Regions from separate parts of the Pseudolabrys taiwanensis genome, predicted to be linked through region 1. Evidence: predicted binding sites of a transcription regulator. Region 1 holds the regulator's gene; each other region holds the start of a gene.
The links. Region 1 encodes PhoB, which activates phosphate uptake and scavenging genes when phosphate is short. Its sites were predicted from a motif close to TGTCATNNANCTGTCAT; they were not measured.

Region 1 (4,929 bases):
AGCTGTGGTCGGACGGGCTTTCCGCCAGTCAGATCGCGGCCGAGCTTGGCGGCATCACCCGCAACGCGGTGATTGGCAAGGTGCATCGCCTGGGCCTCTCCGGCCGCGCCAAGAGCCCGTCCTCGGCCGCGCCGCGGCCGCGTAAAGCGCGCTCTTCCGGTCACATGCTGCGCGTTTCGCGGCCGGCAGTCCGCGGCAATACCGCGCTCGCTTACGAGTACGAGCCGGAGCCCGAGCCGGAACTGATCGAAATTCCGACGGAGCAGCGCAAGACGTTGCTGCAGCTCAACGAGCATACCTGCCGCTGGCCGGTGGGTGATCCGGGCGCGTCGGACTTCTTCTTCTGCGGCGGCGACACCTCGAACGAACAACCTTACTGCTCGTTCCACTGCCGCGTGGCCTATCAGCCGGCCAATGATCGCCGACGTGAGAAGCGGGCATTCAGAGGCTGAGCGCAATCAACCGATCACGAAAAAGGCCGGGCGCACTGCCCGGCCTTTTTGTTTTTGCTTTCTTATCCTTCCCTGAAAGGGGAGGGTCCGGCGCGCAGCGCCGGGGGTGAGTAACGTCGCAATTGAAAGCGACCCCCACCCGGCTCGCTTCGCTCGCCACCCTCCCCGCGAGCGGGGGAGGGATAAGCGCGCACTAGTTCATCCGCCCGAAGCGGTCGTCGAGCGCGTAGCCGGCGCCGCGCACGGTCCGTATCGGATCGGCGGCTTGGCCACGATTGATCGCCTTGCGCAGACGGCCGACATGGACGTCGACGGTCCGCTCATCGATGTAGATGTCCGAACCCCAGACGCCGTCGAGCAACTGCTCGCGCGAGAACACGCGACCCGGACGCTCCATTAGGAACTCGAGCAGGCGATACTCGGTCGGGCCGAGATCGATCGCACGGCCCGAACGCGAGACGCGTTTCTTTTCACGGTCGAGCTCGAGATCGCCGATGGTCAACACGTTGGCGACCCGCTCTGGATTGGCCCGGCGCAGCAGCGCGCGCACACGCGCAAGCAGTTCCGGCACCGAGAACGGTTTGACGATATAATCGTCGGCGCCGGTCGCCAGACCGCGCACCTTCTCGCTCTCCTCGCCTCGCGCGGTGAGCATGATGATGGGCAATTGCCGTGTTTCGGGGCGGGCCCGCAGACGACGGCAAAGCTCGATGCCGGAGAGGCCCGGCAGCATCCAATCGAGCACGACCAGGTCGGGGGTCGCTTCTTTCAGGCGGGTATCGGCCTCATCGCCGCGGGCGGCGGTTTCGACCTCGTATCCCTCCGCTTCGAGATTATAGCGGAGGAGCATCGTCAGCGGCTCCTCGTCTTCGACGATCAGGATGCGGGCGCTCATCTTATGGTCTCGCGGTTACTCCCCCGCCGCACGCAACGCCGGGATGGTCGTGGTGTCGCCCTTCGGCCGCTTGTCGGCAATCGGGCGCCCTTCGATGATGTAATGCACGGTCTCGGCGATGTTGGTGGCGTGATCGCCCATGCGTTCGATATTCTTCGCGCAGAACATCAGGTGGATGCAGAAGGTGATGTTGCGCGGGTCTTCCATCATATAGGTGAGCAGCTCACGGAACACCGAGGTGCACACCGCGTCGATCTCTTCATCGCCGCGCCACACCGACAGCGCCTTGCTGATGTCGCGGCGCACATAAGCATCGAGCACCGTCTTGAGCTGCTCGAGCAGTAGATCGGTCATGTGCTCGACGCCGCGGATCAGCTTCGGCGGGGGAAATTCCGCATTCAGCGCAATGACGCGTTTGGCAATGTTCTTGGCGAGATCGCCGATACGCTCCAGATCGTTGGCAAGGCGCAACGCGCCAACGATCTCGCGCAGGTCGACCGCCATCGGCTGACGACGTGCGATGGTGAGAACCGCCTTTTCCTCGATCTCGTGCTGCAGTTTATCGATGCTGGTGTCGGCCTCGGTGATGCGCTGCGCCAGCGCGGTGTCGCGCCGGGCCAGAGCGGCAACGGCTTCGGCCACCTGCTTTTCGGCAAGTCCGCCCATCTCGGCAACCATGCGGGACAAGTCCTGCAAGTCGGAATCGAAGGCTTTCGCGGTATGTTGCTGGTCGGTCATTTGTCGTTGTCCTTCGCGCTCTTGTCGCGCGCTAGCCGAAGCGGCCGGTGATATAATCCTGAGTGCGACGATCGGTCGGGGTCGTGAAGATCTTGGTGGTCTCGTCGAATTCGACCATTTCGCCGAGATACATGAAGGCCGTGAAGTCGGAGACGCGCGCCGCCTGCTGCATATTGTGGGTGACGATCGCGATCGTGTAATCGTCCTTGAGCTCGTCGATCAGCTCTTCGATCTTGGCCGTCGAGATGGGATCAAGCGCCGAGCACGGCTCGTCGAAGAGGATCACCTCGGGGCGCACGGCGACCGTGCGGGCAATGCACAGACGTTGTTGCTGGCCGCCCGACAGCGATTGTCCGTTGGCGTTGAGCTTGTCCTTGACCTCGTTCCACAGCGCGGCCCGCTCAAGGGCGCTCTTGACGCGGTCGTCGAGCTCCGACTTAGACAGCTTCTCATAAAGCCGGATGCCGAAGGCGATGTTCTCGTAGATCGTCATCGGAAACGGCGTCGGCTTCTGGAACACCATGCCGACCTTCGCGCGCAGCAGGTTGAGATCCTGCGACGGCGCCAGGATATCTTCGTTATCCAAGCGGACGTGACCAGCGGCGCGCTGGTTCGGATAGAGATCGTACATGCGGTTCAGGATTCGCAGCAGCGTGGACTTGCCGCAGCCGGACGGACCGATGAACGCCGTGACCTTACCCTTATAGAGCGGCACGTTGATATTCTTCAGCGCACGATGCTCGCCATAGAAGAAGTCGAGATCGCGCACGGAGATCTTCTCCGTCAAACCTTCGACGTTGATCGGCGCATTGTTGACGGTCGGAACGGTGAACGATGCTACGCTGTTCATGACTTTCTCTGTGCCGCGAGGGAACGTGCGGTGATGCTAAGCGCCAGCACCGCCAGGGTGATGATGAGAGCGCCGGTCCACGCCAGTTCCTGCCAGTCCTTGTAGGGACTCAGCGCAAACTGGAAGATCACGACCGGCAGGCTGGCCACCGGCGCATTCATGTTCATGCTCCAGAACTGATTGTTGAGCGCGGTGAACAACAGCGGAGCGGTTTCGCCGGAGATGCGCGCCACGGCTAGCAGCACGCCGGTGACCATGCCGGCGCGCGCGGCGCGGTAGGCGACTTTCTTGATCATCAGCGAACGCGGCAAACCGATCGAGGCGGCTGCTTCGCGCAGCGTGTCGGGCACGAGAGTCAGCATGTCCTCGGTCGTGCGAACCACCACCGGCACCACGATGACGGCGAGGGCGATGGCCCCGGCCCAGCCGGAGAAGTGGCCCATCTGCGCCACGACGATCTCATAGACGAACAGACCGACGACGATCGACGGAGCGCTGAGCAGGATGTCGTTGATGAAACGCACCACTGCGGTGAGTTTATCGTAGCGCCCGTACTCCGCCATGTACGTGCCGGCGAGCATGCCCAGCGGCGTACCGATCACGACCGCGATGACGGTCATGATCAGGCTGCCCATGATCGGGTTTAGCAGACCACCGGCCGCGCCAGGCGGCGGCGTCATCTCGGTGAAGACGCGCAGGGACAGGCCGCTGAAGCCTTCCCAGAGCAGGACCGCAAGGATCAGCACCAACCAAGCAAGGCCGAAGAGGGTTGCGGCGATCGCAAGGCCGACGGCCAACTTGTTGCGGGCGCGGCGGGTGTCGTAAAGCGCCATGGCGTTAGCCTCCCACCTTGGCATTGAGGCGCATCAGCATCAGTCGCGCGAAGGCGAGAACGATGAAGGTGATGACGAAGAGGATCAGACCGAGCGCGATCAGCGAGGAGGTGTAGAGATCGCCGACGGCCTCGGTGAATTCGTTGGCGATGGTCGCCGAGATCGTCGTGCCCGGCGCCAGGATCGAGCCGGATATGTGGTGGGCATTGCCGATGACGAAGGTCACCGCCATGGTTTCGCCGAGCGCACGGCCAAGGCCGAGCATGACGCCGCCGATGACGCCGACGCGGGTATAGGGCAGCACGACGTAACGGGCGACTTCCCAGGTGGTGCATCCGAGGCCGTAGGCCGCTTCTTTCAACACCGGCGGCACCGCCTCGAACACGTCACGCGAGATCGAGGTGATGAAGGGCAACACCATGATGGCGAGGATCAGACCGGCGGTCAGCACGCCGATGCCGTAAGGCGGGCCGGCGAACAGCGTCGACAGCACCGGAACGTTGCCGAACACCTCGATCAGGAACGGCTGCACATATTGCTGTAGGAAAGGGGCGAACACGAACAGGCCCCAGATGCCGTAGATGATGCTGGGGATGCCGGCGAGCAACTCGATGGCGATGCCGATCGGGCGGCGCAGCCACATCGGGCACAGCTCGGTCAGGAACATCGCGATGAACAGACCGACCGGAACCGCGATCAGCATGGCGATGACCGAAGTGACGATGGTGCCGTAGATCGGCGCGATCGCGCCGAAGCGCTCCGTCACCGGGTTCCAGGACTCATCGACCAGGAAGGTCAGACCGAACGCACGCAGCGCCGGCCACGAGCCGTAAACCAACGAAATAATGATACCACTGAGAATGATCAGAACGGTAATGGCCGCGGCACGCGTCAGACCGCGGAACACCGCGTCACTCATGCGCAGGCGTTGAAGAACCTTAGCCCGATCGACCTGCTGGGCCACGCTGGCAGCCCCGCCCTGTAACGCAACGTCCACCACGGGTCCCCTCCGGGATGATTGCACGCGGGCTCTCCTTCGGCTTGCACTGCGTCAGGGAGCCACTCAACCGACCTTGCGGCCGTAAGACAAGCCACCTCTGGCGAGGCGGTGAGAAAGGGAGAGGCACCCATGGCGCCCCTCCCCAACTTTCCTTGGATTAG
Region 2 (4,929 bases), 2.7 Mb from region 1:
CCGCGTCGTCACGGATCCGCAGATCATTATTTCGCGACCGGATCTCCCGGCCAACAATCTGAAGGAACTGATCGCCTGGTTTAAAAGCAACGGGGACAAGGCGACGCAGGCGACTGGTGGCACCGGCAGCACGTCGCATGTGGCCGGCATCCTGTTCCAGCACAAGACGGATACTCAGTTCGCCTTCGTGCCGTACCGGCAAGGCGTTGGCGCCGCGATGGTCGATCTGATCGCCGGTCGGGTCGATACCATGTTCAGCGTCGCCGCCAACGCCATTCCGCATCTCAAGAGCGGCGCCGTCAAAGCCTACGCGGTGACGGCGAAAGAACGTCTCGGCATTATGCCGGACATCCCGACCGTCGACGAGGCCGGCCTGCCCGGATTCTACACGGCGAACTGGCATGCGTTGTTTGCGCCGAAGGGCACGCCAAAGCCGATTCTCGAGGCGCTGAATGCCGCACTCGTGACCGCTCTTGCCAATCCAGACATCCGCAAGCGGATGGAAGATGTAGGACAGACCTTGCCGCCGAAAGAGCAGCAGACCCCCCAAGCGCTGACGCAGCTCTTGAAGGACGACATCGCGACATGGTGGCCGGTCGTCAAAGAGGCGGGAATCAAGAACGAATGACGTCGGTCCGATTGCCAATCGTGACGCTCCGAACGCCTGCAACGTCGGCGAATGGTGGAAGCACGATCGGGCCTGCAATCGCGCTATGCGAAGGCGCATGGTCGCAATGCGGCGACGGGCGGGCCTGCGCGGTCTAAGCTGAGGCGTTGGGCACCATGGCGCTGACATCCGGTCGACATTGAAGTCGATGCCCTAAGAAGTGGAAATGAACCAATGTATCGCATGATGGTGGCGGACTACGATTCGCCTTCGTATTTCGTGGCGACCGCCGCGGTGAAGCTCGGTTTCTTCAAACAGGAAGGCGTCGATGTCGAGTTTGTCGCCGAGTATGGCGCCAAGCACGGGCCTGAACGGCTGCGTGACGGCAGCATCCATTTCTTCGGCGGGCCGGCTTTCGCCGGAACCCGGGCGTTCCCGGCCTGGAAGGGCATCAAGCTCGTCGCCGCGCTGGCGCAGCATTCGTACTGGTTCATGGGCCTGCGTAAGGACATCGATATCCCGCGGGGCGACATCAAGGCGCTCAAAGGGCTGCGTATCTCGTCGTCTTTCGCGTTCCCGCGCACCGCGCTGCGGCACATGCTGATCGAAGCCGGTATCGATGTGGACCAGGACGAGGTCCGCATCGTCGAGAGCCTGCCGTCGAAATCGGAATCGCATAGCCGCGACGGCATCAAGGCGTTGCAGGAGAACCTCGCCGACGGATTCTGGGGCAATGGCATGCGTCTCGCGCTCGCGGAGAAGGCGGGTATTGCCAAGCTGCATCTCGATCTGCGCCGGGGCGACGGTCCGCAGGGCGCCCGGCTTTATAACTTCGCGGCGCTGACCATGACCGACGCGATGATTGAAGCCGAACCGGAGGTCGCCGCCGCGGCGGTGCGTGCCATCGTCAAAACGCAGAAGGCGCTCAAGGCCGATCCGTCGCTGGCCAAGAAAGTCGGCGACGAGCTGTTTCCTGGCGAAGAAGCCGAGATGATGCCTGTCCTCGTCGCGCGCGATGCACCTTTTTACGAAGCCGCCATTACGCCCGAGGCCATTGACGGGCTGAATGCGTTCGCTCTTGCCAACGGCCTTTTGGATCGGCCGCTCGCCTACGATGCGATTGTTGCGACCGGTCTGAAGGCCAATTGGCAGGCTTAGATCCGGAGCGATCCCATACCTTTGGTGTGAATTAGGACGTCATCAAAGTGTAATGGAGCCGACCTACCTACCGATCGCAGCTGGTTGCGTTTGGTGTAAAGGGGGCGGCGTTTGATGCCGGATGCGCTCGCGATCGCGCGCGTCCGCAGGGCACGTTCCTGCCGACCGCTTCGTCACGGCTTGGCCTTGATGCTCGCGCTGTCCCCGATGAATGGGGTCAGGGCTTTCGAACGATACATCAATTTCGATCTGGCGCCGCAACCGCTCGGGACCGCCTTGGTGGCATTCGCCAACCAAACGGGCATGACGGCGTTGGTCGATGGCGAGTTGGCCAGCGGCCTGCAATCGTCGTCCGTCATCGGGCGATTTTCGCCTCAGGATGCGTTGCAAGTCCTGCTCGCGGGCACCGGCCTGGTGATCCGTTACGCCGGCGCCAACGCGTTCACGGTCGGCCTTCCGCCGCCCCAGGCGTCCGTCGGCACACAGCGTTCGCCATGGTCGCCGGTGCAGTAATGCGCCGGCGCTTTTATATAACCAGCGTCACTTTATCCGGCTTCTTATACCGGCTTCGTTTGCGGCTGCCTCCGCAGCCGTCCGCTGCGCGCGGAGACGCGGAATGCGGTCGATTGCGCGTTGCGCTTCCGCCTTGTAATCGACGACCGCCTGAGAGGCATCGTCGCGCTGATGTTGGCGGAACTTGAAACGCGCTTCCGCGCGCTCCCTGGCGTCTCGTTCTGATTTGAGCATGCAGAGCGAACGCATGTCTGCGGCGGTTGTTCCCCTAGGACGGCGGAACCATAGAGTTGCGGTCCTACTCATCCGCCCGCAAACATGATGCGTCCGCGCATAAGGCTGCCAAGCGAAAACCTTGCGTCTGCGATCGGCCGAAAGGAACCGACCGTTGTGGAGTCCGTTTCAACTTAGACTTGCTTACACCGGACGCCTTCATAGGGAATGCAGATGTATCACCACGTAAAAAAGCTAATGTACACGGTTCGCGTCGATGAGCCCGATCCAGCTTTCGGAAACATGCTTCTGGAACAGTTCGGTGGGGCTAACGGAGAGTTGGCGGCAGCGATGCAGTACTCGATCCAGGGGCTCAATTGTGAGGACCCGGATCGCAAGGATTTGTTGATGGACATCGGCACCGAGGAGCTGAGCCATTTGGAGATCGTCGGAACGCTAGCCCGGATGCATCTCGCGCCGATGAAGTTTGCCAGAGACGCGGCCGAAGCCGACCCTCTGATCGCGATCGCCGGCGGGGGCGGGGTGAACCTGTTCAATTCGATGGGCAATCCGTGGACGGCGGACTATCTGAAGATTACCGGTGAGCTGGACGTCGACTTGCGCAGCAATATCGCCGCCGAGGCGCGGGCCAAGATCGTCTATGAACGGCTGATCAACTTCTGCGACGACTCAGGAACGAAGGACGCGCTCCAGTTCCTGATGACGCGCGAGATCACTCATATGCGAATGTTTTCGCTCGCGCTCGAAAGCATGGGCAAACCGCCGTTTATGATCGGCAAGATCGCGCCAACCGAGGGGCTGGTCGATCAGATATTCAACGACTCCACCGGGCAGGGGGATCACGGCGAGATAGACGCGCGTGGTCCCTGGAACGAGGGTGAGCCGTGGCAATTCGTTGAATCGCCGGCGATCCAGGCAATGAAAAGCCTCGAGAACGGCGGCGAAGCTGTGCCGGTCCATGCCGAGAGCGCCGAGCTCACCGAGACGGGCCCGATCCAGGATCTTCTGGTTCATCAGCTCCGCGACATCCTCCACGGGGAGAAGCAGCTTCTGAAAGCCCTGCCGAAAATGGCCAATGCCGCACGGTCCGGACAATTGCAGCGGCTTTTCCAGCAACATCTCCAGGAGACCGAAGAACAGGTCAGCCGGCTCGAGGAGTGCCTCTCTCTTCTGGGCGTCACCGCGAGGACGAAGCCGTGCAAAGGCATGATGGGCATCATCGAGGAGGGCGAAGAAATCATCGCGGAGTCGAAGAAGAAGAAGGATCCCGCGGCGGCCGACTTGGCTCTCATTGGCGCGGCGCAACGCGTGGAGCATTACGAAATCTCCGGCTACATCACGGCGCGCAATCTGGCACAGCAACTGAAGCACTCTGCGATCGTTCAATACCTCACGCTTTCCCTGGGTGAGGAGGAGAACGCCGACCAACTGCTCAATCAGGTGGCTCGGCCGCTGATGTCGGCGGCGCGAATGCCATCGGCGGTCGAATAGGTGCTGGGGGAGCGCCGGCAGCCTCCGGCGCTCCGTCGCGGCCAAGCGGGACGGTCGTGATAGAGCGGTCGAGCAGCATAGGACCGAAGTTGACGACCGCCGCGAACAACTTGAAGTCTCAGCGCAAGCGCTGAGAGCCAACAGGACGTAAGTTCTTCGATCGCGCTCGGCGCTTTACGCCTCGCCGAAATGCTCCACCAGGAAATCGATGAACAGCCGTACTTTCATCGTGAGATGACGCGTTGGCGGATAGATCGCATAGAGCGCGATCATGGGGGCTTTGTAGTCGGGCAGGATGCTTCGAAGCGCGCCGCTCTTGAGCTGTTGCTCGGCGAGGAACGCCGGCAGCAGCGCAACGCCTCGATGTTTCACCGCGGCGTCGCGTAGCACTTCCGCATTGTTGGCGCACAGCGTCCAATCCGGCTGGACCCAGTGATCGCCATCGGGACCGGAAAGCTTCCACTGGTTGCCCGTGAGCAGGAAGCCATAGGTGAGCAGCTTGTGTCTGCGAAGTTCGCTCGGGTGCTTGGGCGTGCCGTGCGCCGCGAGGTAGTCGGACGAGGCGCAGACGACGCGTGCGATAGGCATGATCCTGCGGGCGATCAAGCTCGAGGATTCGAGTTCGGCGATGCGCAGTGTGACGTCGAGCCCCTCCTGCACCGGATCAACATGCTCGTCGGTGAGCACGAGTTGGATTTGCAATTCGGGATACAGAGCCATGAAATCGGCGAGCGCCGGGCCGAGCTTGATGGTGCCGAAGGACATGGGCGCGTTCACGCGTAGCAATCCGCGTGGCGTCGATTGTTGATGTGCCACCATCTGATCCGCTGCATCGAGATCGGCGAGGATGGAGAGGGCCCGCTCGAAATAGGCCTGGCCATTCTCGGTGGGGCTCGCCTGCCGCGTGGTGCGGTTGAGCAATTGCA
Region 3 (4,929 bases), 460 kb from region 1:
ATACCTGCTTCTGGGTGCGGCCACGGCGCTGTTCGGCATGCTGAGCGGCTCATTGGCGAGCTGGCTGATAGTCACCGAACTGATGCATCTGCGCTTCACATGGTTACCGCTGCCGGCGCTGGTTGCGGCGGTAAGCGCCGTGGTTGTGACAGTTGTGCTCGGTCTCCTCGGCACTTTCAGCGCACTGGGTCAAAAACCCGCGCCAGTTTTGAGGAATCTCTAGCGATTTTGCGACATTCAGCCGCGCAGGCCGCCACCCTTCGAAAGGCCATTCTGCGTTATATTTATTGTCGATAGGCTCATTAAGCTTTGGCAAGAATGGGGGTCACAAACGGGCCACATCTGGCGCAAATGCTGAGAGCCAACTAAATTTATGGAACACGAGCGCGAGGGCAGATGCCGGCGCGCCTGACGTGTAGCCGGCTCGGCGGAGCCGGATTGGAGAGAGGAAAACTTCGATGTCGGACTTCGACCGTAACGTAGCTGCCCGTGGCTTCGGCGCCACGCGCGCCGCGATCGATGTGGGCCTGCGCGCCTACATGCTTCGCGTCTACAACTATATGGCGGCCGGCGTCGCGCTCACCGGCGTCGTCGCCTGGTTCACCTACAACGCTGCCGTCGTCACCGACGCCACTGGCCGTATCACCGGCCTGACGTCGTTCGGACAGACCATCTTCAGCGGCCCGCTGACGATCGTCCTGTTCCTGGCGACGCTCGGCATCGTGTTCTTCATGAGCTTCCGCATCGACCGCTTGCAGCCGTCGACGGCGCTCATGCTGTTCATGGGTTACGCCGCGCTGCTCGGCCTGATGCTGTCCTCGGTGTTCCTCGCCTATACGGGCGCTTCGATCACCCGGACGTTCTTCATCTCGGCCGCCTCGTTCGGCGCGCTGAGCCTGTATGGCTACACGACGCAGCGTGACCTGTCGCCGATCGGCTCGTTCCTGATCATGGGCCTGTTCGGTCTGATCCTGGCCATGGTGGTCAACATCTTCCTGAAGAGCACTGGGCTCGACTTCGCGATTTCGGCCATCGGCGTTCTGATCTTCGCCGGCCTGACCGCGTGGGACACCCAGAAGATCAAGGAGATGTACAGCGTGAACGACGACGGCACGGTCGCCGGCCGCAAGGCCGTGATGGGCGCGCTGACACTCTATCTCGACTTCATCAACCTGTTCCTGTTCCTGCTGCGCTTCATGGGCGACCGGCGCTAACGCGCCGTTGGGCAACCGCCGCCAAGCCAGCAACGCAGAACGAATGTTTCAACGCCCGGGCCAAAAGCCCGGGCGTTTTGTTTAGCGACGCTCGTCATTGCCGGGCTTGACCCGGCAATCCATGATGACGTTCAACACCGAGAGGCCGTAAGGCTCCTTTTTACGGCGCTTCATCATGGATGCGCGGGTCAAAGCCCGCGCATGACGCCCCCAAATGTCCGACCTCACCATCCGCCCCGCAACCCTCGCCGATATCCCCGCCATCACCGCCATCTACGCCCACGCGGTCCGGCACGGCACGGCCACGTTCGAGCTGGAACCGCCGACCGAGGCGGAAATGACCAAGCGCATGCAGGCGCTGCTCGATGGCCAATTCCCGTATTTCGTCGCGGAGGTAGACGGTCGGATCGGCGGCTATGCCTATGCCGCGCTCTTTCGGCCGCGGCCGGCCTATCGCTTCACGGTCGAAGATTCGATCTACATCGCGCCGGACATGCACCGGCGCGGCATCGGCAAGGCGCTGCTGCTGAAGCTGATCGAGGTTTGCACCGCCATGGGCTTCCGGCAGATGATCGCCGTCATCGGCGATAGCGATCAGGCGGCATCGATCGGCGTGCACAAATCGTGCGGTTTCGAGCCGGCCGGTAATCTGCGCAACGTCGGCTGGAAGTTCGGCAAGTGGCTCGACACGCCGCTGATGCAGTTACCGCTGGGGCCGGGCGCGCGGACCGGGCCGGAATAGGCAAGGCCTCGTTCGGCCTCATGCCGCGGAGGCCGCGCAGCGACCGTCTCGAAGCGTCGGGCCGGCCATCCTTCGAGACGCGCACTTCGTGCGCTCCTCAGGATCAGTTGGAGAGAGGCGAACGGCGGTAAGAGCTACCCCGCCACCAGCGACAGCGACGACTTGTCGATCACGCGCAGCACGCGATCGAGTTCATGGCCACGGCGCAGAATATGACCGCTGGCGGAAATGACGCTGTAAGCGCCCTGACGTTGCGCCAGCTTGGGGTCTTTCTCGATGCGGTATAGCGGCACTTCGGATGAACGGCGGAAAACCGAAAACACCGCTTTGTCCTTGAGGAAGTCGATCGCGTAATCGCGCCATTCGCCGGCGGCGACCATACGGCCGTAGAGATCCAGGATGCGGTTGAGTTCGCGGCGATTGAAGGTGACCTGGTTCAGGGGGGAACGCACCGCTGGTCCGCCCCCCGAAAACTGGCTGGGTTCAGTATCGCCGGTCCCGATCGCCATGCGGCGCCTCCTCGTAATCGAAGTGTCATGATCGCCCCGCCAACGGCCGACGGCAAGAGCCTCGTTTACCGTTCATATCGGCGCTGCGGAGAGCGAATTGCCGCGCGTAAACGATCACGAAGTCGTTAAAGCGCCCCACAATAACGCCTCATTCCGGTCAACCGCCGGACACGCTGCATTGGGATAACAGCATCGTTGCCTCATGGCCCGGTCCGGTACGAGCGCCGGATTCCTCAGCCCCCCAGCCCCCCGGGGTTCGGCCGACCGGGCCAGTTGAGTTCAGCGTACGGTTCAATCCCCAAGACTCGGGCCGGCATGACCGGCCCTAATTTTTTTCAGCTCCCCCCGCGAACACACAAACTCAAAAAGCCGTGCATCCTTCGAGGCGCGCTTGATAGCGCACGCCTCAGGATGACGGCTTCGATGCTGCTTGCGGAGAAGAACTACTTCAGGTTCGCCGTGGCGACGCCGAGCATCGCACCCGGCTTGGCGGCCGCGCCGCTCTGGACCAGCACGGCGGCGTGATCGACATTCGCATCGCCTTTGGTCACGTCGGCGACCGGCACCGTGAAGCTTTCGGCGCCACCCTTCCAGTCACCGAGCTTCACCCAGCGACGCACGACATTGTAGTAGGTGAAGGTGCGGCCGCTGTTCTCGCCACGGCCGATCGTCACCTCGGCCTTGCTCGCATAGGGGCACAGCCACACTTCCCCGCTGCGTTGACCGTTCGCAGAAGGCACATGAACCGTGACCTTGCCGTCGGCCACCGTCATCGTCACCGGGACCGTCAGCGGCGCGTCCATCGTGCGCGTTTCGTTGATCGCTTTTTCGATCGCGGGCTTATCGCTGCCCAGCACGTGGATCATGCCGTTAACGACGACCTGCGGCGTATAGACCTCGCGGTCACCGCGGGCTTCGGCATAGGCGCGCTGCCGCTTCGAGTGGCCATGCAGCGCGAGCGTGTCCTTCCAGCCGAGATAGTCCCAGTAATCGACGGGCAATGTCAGCGCGACCACGGACGGGTCATGCGCGAACTCGCCCAGCAGCTTGTCCGCAGGCGGACAGGACGAGCAGCCCTGACTGGTGAAGAGTTCGATGACAGCGCGCGGCTCGCCGGCATAAGCCGGAATGTTAACGGCGCACAGTAATGCGACCGCAAAGGCCGTGTGGCGATTATTCATGCCGATCCCACGATCCCCCGTGCCCACAAGGCACCATATAAGGTACCTCGCCGTACACACGCCACTCACTTCGCAGTGAGTGGCGTCCAGAATGTGGGAGGCCCAACAATTGGCGGTTAGCCGGCCAATTGACGGAGCACGTACTGCAGAATGCCGCCGTTCTTGAAGTAATCAAGCTCGTCCAGCGTATCGATCCGGCAGATCAGCGGAACACGCTTGAGCGTGCCGTCGCCCATCACGATCTCGGCGATCAGCCGCTGGCGCGGCTTGAGCTCACCATGCAGACCGCGGATGGTGACCTGCTCGTCGCCCTTCAAGCCGAGCGACTTCCAGGACGTGCCTTCTTCGAATACCAGCGGCATCACGCCCATGCCGACGAGGTTCGAGCGATGGATGCGCTCGAAGGACTCGGCGACCACGGCGCGCAGGCCGAGCAGCACCGAACCCTTGGCCGCCCAGTCGCGCGAGGAACCCGAGCCGTATTCCTTGCCGGCGAACAGCACCAGCGGAACCTTCTCGGCCTTGTAGCGCATCGCCGCGTCATAGATCGGCATGCGTTCCTTGGACGGGTAGTGGATCGTGACGCCGCCCTCGACGCCCGGCACCATCTGGTTCTTCAGACGGATGTTGGCCAAGGTGCCGCGCATCATGACTTCATGGTTGCCGCGGCGCGTGCCGTACTGGTTGAAGTCGACCGGCTTCACCTTGTGCTCGACCAGATACTTGCCGGCGGGCGAGTCGATCTTGATCGAACCGGCCGGCGAGATGTGGTCGGTGGTGATCGAGTCGAGCAGCAGCGCCAGGACGCGGGCCTCGACGATATCCTCGAGCGGGGCCGGCTGTTTCTTCATGCCGACGAAGTAAGGCGGGTTCTGCACGTAGGTCGACTTCTTGTCCCACGCGTAGGTCATGCCGCCCTTGACCGAGATCTTTCGCCAGTTGGTGTCGCCCTTGAAGACGTTGGCGTACTTGCTGGCGAAGATCTTCTTGGTGACGTTCTTGGCGATGAAGGCGTCGATTTCCTTGTTGGACGGCCAGATGTCCTTGAGGAAGACGTTCTTGCCCTTCTGGTCGACGCCGATCGGTTCCTTCGTCATGTCGACATACATCGAACCGGCGATGGCGTAGGACACGACCAGCGGCGGCGACGCGAGGTAGTTCGCGCGCACGTCGGGATTGACGCGGCCTTCGAAGTTACGGTTGCCCGAGAGCACCGCGGCGGCAACGAGATCGCCTTCGTTGACGGCCTTCGAGTTTTCCGGCGGCAGCGGGCCGGAGTTGCC

Region 2: a site for PhoB is predicted at 1,803-1,819, ahead of DW352_RS09195 (STN domain-containing protein). Genes of this name have one in related genera too.
Region 3: a site for PhoB is predicted at 2,478-2,494, ahead of DW352_RS19975 (DUF2794 domain-containing protein). Genes of this name have one in related genera too.

The regions. Positions count from the first base shown of each region.
Region 1 is NZ_CP031417.1:4,652,830-4,657,758, reverse strand. Features, by position in the region: gene DW352_RS22170 (GcrA family cell cycle regulator) at 1-452, shown strand, start outside; gene phoB (phosphate regulon transcriptional regulator PhoB) at 646-1,347, opposite strand; gene phoU (phosphate signaling complex protein PhoU) at 1,363-2,085, opposite strand; gene pstB (phosphate ABC transporter ATP-binding protein PstB) at 2,117-2,935, opposite strand; gene pstA (phosphate ABC transporter permease PstA) at 2,932-3,768, opposite strand; gene pstC (phosphate ABC transporter permease subunit PstC) at 3,773-4,687, opposite strand; gene pstS (phosphate ABC transporter substrate-binding protein PstS) at 4,926-4,929, opposite strand, start outside.
Region 2 is NZ_CP031417.1:1,910,305-1,915,233, reverse strand. Features, by position in the region: gene DW352_RS09205 (Bug family tripartite tricarboxylate transporter substrate binding protein) at 1-628, shown strand, start outside; gene DW352_RS09200 (ABC transporter substrate-binding protein) at 842-1,765, shown strand; gene DW352_RS09195 (STN domain-containing protein) at 1,955-2,278, shown strand; gene DW352_RS09185 (DUF892 family protein) at 2,726-4,003, shown strand; gene DW352_RS09180 (LysR family transcriptional regulator) at 4,178-4,929, opposite strand, start outside.
Region 3 is NZ_CP031417.1:4,195,639-4,200,567, reverse strand. Features, by position in the region: gene DW352_RS19990 (ABC transporter permease) at 1-223, shown strand, start outside; gene DW352_RS19985 (Bax inhibitor-1/YccA family protein) at 459-1,214, shown strand; gene DW352_RS19980 (GNAT family N-acetyltransferase) at 1,429-1,956, shown strand; gene DW352_RS19975 (DUF2794 domain-containing protein) at 2,091-2,465, opposite strand; gene DW352_RS19970 (DUF1223 domain-containing protein) at 2,909-3,646, opposite strand; gene acnA (aconitate hydratase AcnA) at 3,763-4,929, opposite strand, start outside.